2 regions of the Streptomyces sp. NPDC008163 genome follow, and region 2 is predicted to be linked to the other one. Evidence: riboswitches for the same ligand, from Rfam matches in the RefSeq annotation. Region 2 holds a riboswitch; the other holds the start of a gene.

Region 1 (3,188 bases), on a different contig from region 2:
GACGGCCGAGGCGCCGGAGCGCAGCACCCGCCGCAGCCCCCAGTAGTGGGCGAGGCGGACGAGCGGGCGGTAGAGGACGTACGGGAGTAAGCCGGGCAGCCGGCGGGCCCAGCGGTCGCGGGTGTCCTGGGAGTCGACCGCGTGCGCCGGTGCGGTGCGGGAGATCAGCGTCGACTTGCCGCTGCCGGGGAGCCCGGAGACCACCACCACGTCCCCGGCGGCGAAGCGGAGGGCGCGCGGGCCGCGCCCGGACCGGCCGCGCAGGTCGCGGACGACGGGCGGATGGGTGCCCACCGCCTGCCGGGGCGGTGAGCCGGACTGCGCGGGCAGCGTGGTGCTCGTGGTTCCCGCGGTCGTGGCGTAGCGCAACGTCATCGCCTCCCCCTGGCCGTACGGCCGACGCGTGCAGGACCGATACCTACCCCTGAAGTGTAAAGAAAAGGTAATGCGAGGCAACCGTCCGACCCGCCGCGGAAGCGTGACGGGCTCCACCGGTCCCGGCGCCCCACTCCCCCGGAATGCGTGCGATGATGACCCCGCCAACTGCATACAGGCCGCTTGAATCCGCGCGGGAGAGTCCCGGTCACCGTGCCGGGCGCCGAAGGAGCAAGATCCTCCCTTGAATCTCTCAGGCCCCGTACCGCGTGGATGAGGCAGATCTGAAAAGCGAGCCGCCCGGCGGCTCCACCCAAGGTGCAAGCCGAACCCCGGTGGGGTCTCTCGGCGAACCTCTCAGGTTCCGATGACAGATGGGGAGGGATCGTCCTCACCGTCGTCATGCCCTGGGAGCCCGTTTCATGAGCAGCACCCCTCGTCTCACTGCCCTCGATGCGCTGCATCGTTCGCTGGGCGCCACCATGACCGACTTCGCGGGCTGGGACATGCCGCTGCGCTACGCCAGCGAGCGCGACGAGCACAACGCCGTCCGCACGAAGGCGGGCCTCTTCGACCTGTCCCACATGGGCGAGATCACGGTCACCGGCCCGCAGGCCGTGGACCTGCTGAACTACGCGCTGGTCGGCAACATCGGCACGGTCTCCACCGGCCGGGCCCGCTACACGATGATCTGCGCCGAGGACGGCGGCATCCTGGACGACCTGATCGTCTACCGCCTCCAGGACACGGAGTACATGGTCGTCGCCAACGCCGGCAACGCCCAGCTCGTCCTGGACACGCTGACCGAGCGCGCCGCCGGCTTCGACGCCGAGGTCCGCGACGACCGCGACGCCTACGCGCTGCTCGCCGTCCAGGGTCCCGAGTCCCCGGCGATCCTCGCGGCCGTGACCGACGCCGATCTGGACGGCCTGAAGTACTACGCCGGGCTGCCCGGGGTGGTCGCCGGGGTGCCCGCGCTGATCGCCCGTACCGGCTACACCGGCGAGGACGGCTTCGAGCTGTTCGTCGCGCCCGGCCACGCCGAGCAGCTGTGGCAGGCGCTCACCGACGCGGGCGCCGCGCACGGCCTGATCCCGTGCGGCCTGTCCTGCCGTGACACGCTGCGCCTGGAGGCGGGCATGCCGCTGTACGGGCACGAGCTCACGACCTCGCTGACCCCGTTCGACGCCGGGCTCGGCCGGGTCGTGAAGTTCGAGAAGGACGGCGACTTCGTCGGCCGCAAGGCGCTGGAGGCCGCCGCGGAGCGCGCCGCGACCGCCCCGCCGCGCAAGCTCGTCGGCCTGCTCGCCGAGGGCCGCCGGGTGCCGCGCGCCGGCTTCCCGGTCGTCGCGGACGGCCGGGTCATCGGCGAGGTCACCTCCGGGGCCCCCTCCCCCACGCTGGGGAAGCCGGTCGCCATGGCGTACGTCGACGCGGCGCACGCCGAGCCGGGCACCGCCGGAGTCGCGGTGGAGATCCGAGGCAGCCACGAGCCGTACGAGGTCGTGGCGCTCCCCTTCTACAAGCGCAAGAAGTAGAACCGTAGGACCCGGCCGGTGCCGCATACGTGACGCGGTCCCGTCTCACACCGTAAGACCATCGTTCATCCGCACTCCCCGCGTACAGGAGAATTCAGACCATGAGCAACCCCCAGCAGCTGCGGTACAGCAAGGAGCACGAGTGGCTGTCGCCCGCCGAGGACGGTGTGGCCACGGTCGGCATCACCGAGCACGCGGCCAACGCGCTCGGTGACGTCGTCTACGCGCAGCTCCCCGAGGTCGGTGACGCGGTGACCGCGGGCGAGACCTGCGGCGAGCTGGAGTCGACCAAGTCGGTCAGCGACCTGTACTCCCCGGTGACCGGTGAGATCACGGAGTCCAACCAGGCCGTCGTGGACGACCCGTCGCTGGTCAACTCCGCTCCGTTCGAAGGCGGCTGGCTGTTCAAGGTACGCGTCGCGGAGGAGCCGAAGGACCTGCTCTCCGCCGACGAGTACACCGAGTTCTCCGGCAACTGAGACCCCAAGGGACCACCTGATGTCGCTTCTCAACTCCTCCCTCCACGAGCTGGACCCGGACGTCGCCGCCGCCGTCGACGCCGAGCTCCTGCGCCAGCAGTCCACGCTCGAAATGATCGCCTCGGAGAACTTCGCTCCGGTCGCCGTCATGGAGGCACAGGGCTCCGTCCTGACCAACAAGTACGCCGAGGGCTACCCCGGCCGCCGCTACTACGGCGGCTGTGAGCACGTCGACGTCGTCGAGCAGATCGCGATCGACCGGATCAAGGCGCTCTTCGGCGCCGAGGCCGCGAACGTCCAGCCGCACTCCGGTGCGCAGGCGAACGCCGCCGCGATGTTCGCGCTGCTGAAGCCGGGCGACACGATCATGGGCCTGAACCTGGCGCACGGCGGTCACCTGACCCACGGCATGAAGATCAACTTCTCCGGCAAGCTCTACAACGTGGTCCCGTACCACGTCGACGACACCGGTGTCGTGGACATGGCCGAGGTGGAGCGCCTGGCCAAGGAGGCCAAGCCGCAGCTGATCGTCGCCGGCTGGTCCGCGTACCCGCGCCAGCTGGACTTCGCCGCCTTCCGCCGCATCGCGGACGAGGTCGGCGCGTACCTGATGGTCGACATGGCGCACTTCGCCGGTCTGGTCGCCGCGGGCCTGCACCCCAACCCGGTGCCGCACGCCCACGTCGTCACCACCACCACGCACAAGACCCTCGGCGGTCCGCGCGGCGGTGTGATCCTCTCCACCCAGGAGCTCGCCAAGAAGATCAACTCGGCGGTCTTCCCGGGTCAGCAGGGC
Region 2 (3,188 bases):
CAAGCCCGACGGCATACACCTGATCGAGCCCGGCACCGAGCGGGCCCACCTCGCGCCCATGCCGGTGCGCACCCTGCCCGGCGTCGGCCCCGCCACGGCGGACCATCTGCGCCGCGCCGGAATGACGACGGTGAACGACCTCGCCGAGGCGGGCGAGGCGGAGCTGGTACGGCTGCTGGGCAAGGCGCACGGCGCCGCGCTGCACCGGATGGCCTCCGGCTTCGACGACCGGCCCGTGGTCGCGGAGCGCGACGCGAAATCGGTCTCCGTCGAGGACACCTTCGAGGTGGACCTGCACGACCGCGTCCGGGTCCGCACCGAGGTGGAGCGGCTGGCCGACCGGTGCGTCCGGCGCCTGCGGGGAGCGGGGCGCTCGGGGCGCACGGTGGTGCTGAAGGTGCGCCGGTACGACTTCTCCACGCTGACCCGCTCCGAGACGCTGCGCGGCCCCACGGACGACCCCGCGGTCGTCAGGGAGGCCGCCGCCCGGCTCCTGGAGGCCGTGGACACTACCGGCGGGGTGCGGCTGCTGGGTGTCGGGGTCACGGGACTCGCCGACTTCACGCAGGAGGATCTGTTCGCCCAGGCCGCCGGGGAGCGTGCGGCGGCGGCCCCGCCGGAGGACGGCGACGCGGGGCCGGGGGACGGTTCAGGCGGTCGTGAGGGACCCGCGGAGCCCGGGACGGGGCCGGAAGAGGCGGAGCAGCTCGCGGCGCGCCGCTGGCCGGCCGGGCACGATGTGCGCCACGAGGTCCACGGACACGGGTGGGTGCAGGGGAGCGGGGTCGGGCGGGTGACCGTGCGGTTCGAGGAACCGGGGGCCACGGCACCCGGCCGGGTGCGTACGTTCCGCGTGGACGATCCCGCGCTGCGGGCCGCCGACCCCCTGCCGCTCGTCCCGGACCCGCCGGACTACTCCTCCTGGCCCGCCAGCCGGCCGAAGTCGCGGTCCGGGGCCGGTGCGCCGGGCGCCGCGTCCAGGCCGTAGTGCCGGTAGAGCTGGAGCTCCTGCTCGGGGGAGAGGTGGCGGCCCACGCCGAAGTCGGGCGCGTCCTTGATCAGCGCCCGGTCGAAGGGGACATGGAGCGTGTCGTCCACGAACTCGCTGGGCTCCAGCGGGACGAAGGCGTCACGGCTGAAGAGACCGGTGCGCACGGCCGCCCACTCGGGAACCCCGGTCGCGTCGTCGAGGTAGACCTCGTCCACGGTCCCGATCTTGGTGCCCTTGCGGTCGAAGGCCTTGCGGCCGATCAGGCTGCGCGGGTCGATGTCGGTCTGCACGGTCCCTCCCACACTGGTCGCGGCTGGTCCACAGGGACTACAGAAATGCAGTTCCGTGGTCTTGGCCACTCGAGAATTCTCGTCGGGTACCCCGCTGGTAGGCTGGTCATGGCTGCTGACCCCGTGCGGGAGAGTCGTCCGGAGCCCATCCGGAGGACGCCGAAGGAGCAAATCCTCCCCGGAATCTCTCAGGCCCCCGTACCGCACGGACGAGGTCACTCTGGAAAGCAGGGCGGGTTGCGCGCGGCCGAAGGGCCGTACGGAGCCTCTCCCTCACCGACGGTGAAAGCCGGCGCCCGTGTGGTGCCGGTGAAGCTCTCAGGTTGAGATGACAGAGGGGGAGGCCGTCAGGGCACCCGACGCCGCGGTGCCCCTCGCAGGTCGTGACAGACCAGGAGGCCTCCACCATGACCCCCCGTCGCACCCCGCTCACGCAGCTGGAACAGGGCATCCCCTTCGAGCAGCGCCACATCGGCCCCGACGCCGAGGCGCAGGCGAAGATGCTCGCCCAGGTCGGTTACGGCTCGCTGGACGAGCTGACCGCGGCCGCCGTGCCCGACGTGATCAAGAGCGCCGAGGCGCTGGCCCTGCCGGGGGCCCGGACCGAGGCCGAGGTGCTGGCCGAACTCCGCGGCCTCGCCGACCGCAACCAGGTCCTCGCCCCGATGATCGGGCTCGGCTACTACGGCACGTTCACCCCGCCGGTCATCCTGCGCAACGTCATGGAGAACCCCGCCTGGTACACGGCCTACACGCCGTACCAGCCCGAGATCTCGCAGGGCCGCCTCGAAGCCCTTCTGAACTTCCAGACGATGGTCGCCGAGCTCACCGGCCTGCCCACCTCCGGCGCCTCGCTGCTCGACGAGGGCACCGCCGCCGCCGAGGCCATGGCGCTCGCCCGGCGCGTCGGCAAGGTCAAGAACGGCGTCTTCCTGGTCGACGCCGACACCCTGCCGCAGACCGTCGCCGTCATCGAGACCCGCGCCGAGCCGACCGGCGTCGAGGTCGTCGTCGCCGACCTCAGCGACGGCATCCCGGCCGAGGTGGCCGAGCGCGGCGTCTTCGGCGTGCTCCTCCAGTATCCCGGCGCCTCCGGGGCCGTCCGGGACCTCAAGCCCGTGATCGACCGGGCGCACGAGCTGGGCGCGATCGTCACCGTCGCCGCCGACCTGCTGGCCCTGACGCTGCTCACCTCGCCCGGCGAGCTGGGCGCCGACATCGCCGTCGGCACCACGCAGCGCTTCGGCGTCCCGATGGGCTTCGGCGGCCCGCACGCCGGCTACATGGCGGTCCGCGACAAGTTCGCCCGCAGCCTGCCCGGCCGCCTGGTCGGCGTCTCCGTGGACGCCGACGGCAACAAGGCGTACCGCCTGGCCCTCCAGACCCGCGAGCAGCACATCCGCCGCGAGAAGGCCACCAGCAACATCTGCACCGCCCAGGTGCTGCTCGCCGTCATGGCCGGCATGTACGCCGTCTACCACGGCCCCGAGGGGCTGCGCACGATCGCCCGGCGCACCCACCGCTACGCCGCGATCCTCGCCGAGGGCCTGCGCGCCGCCGGGGTCGACGTGGTGACCGGCGCCTACTTCGACACGCTCACCGTCCGCGTCCCCGGCAAGGCGGGCGAGGTCGTCGCCGACGCCCGGGAGCGCGGCGTGAACCTGCGCCTGGTCGACGCCGACACCGTCTCGCTGGCCTGCGACGAGACGACGACCCGCACCCAGGTCGCCGCCGTCTGGGCCGCCTTCGGCGCCGACGGGGACGTCGAGGCGCTGGACGCCACCACCGAGGACGCGCTGCCCGAGGCGCTGCTGCGCACCGACACGATCCTCACCCACCCGGTCTTCCACCAGCACCGGTCCGAGACCGCGATGCTGCGCTACCTGCGCAAGCTCGCCGACCGCGAC

The links. Region 2 has a riboswitch for glycine ahead of gcvP (aminomethyl-transferring glycine dehydrogenase). Riboswitches for the same ligand answer to the same signal wherever they lie in the genome.
Region 1: linked by a shared signal. The riboswitch ahead of gcvT (glycine cleavage system aminomethyltransferase GcvT) and the one ahead of gcvP (aminomethyl-transferring glycine dehydrogenase) in region 2 are both predicted to bind glycine.

What each region holds. Positions count from the first base shown of each region.
Region 1 is NZ_JBIBHG010000001.1:1,002,701-1,005,888, reverse strand. Features, by position in the region: gene ACFZAT_RS04715 (AAA family ATPase) at 1-375, opposite strand, end outside; glycine riboswitch at 560-653, shown strand; gene gcvT (glycine cleavage system aminomethyltransferase GcvT) at 798-1,913, shown strand; gene gcvH (glycine cleavage system protein GcvH) at 2,015-2,392, shown strand; gene glyA (serine hydroxymethyltransferase) at 2,412-3,188, shown strand, end outside.
Region 2 is NZ_JBIBHG010000010.1:9,121-12,308, forward strand. Features, by position in the region: gene ACFZAT_RS22110 (DNA polymerase IV) at 1-988, shown strand, start outside; gene ACFZAT_RS22115 (PRC-barrel domain-containing protein) at 913-1,281, opposite strand; glycine riboswitch at 1,398-1,495, shown strand; gene gcvP (aminomethyl-transferring glycine dehydrogenase) at 1,689-3,188, shown strand, end outside.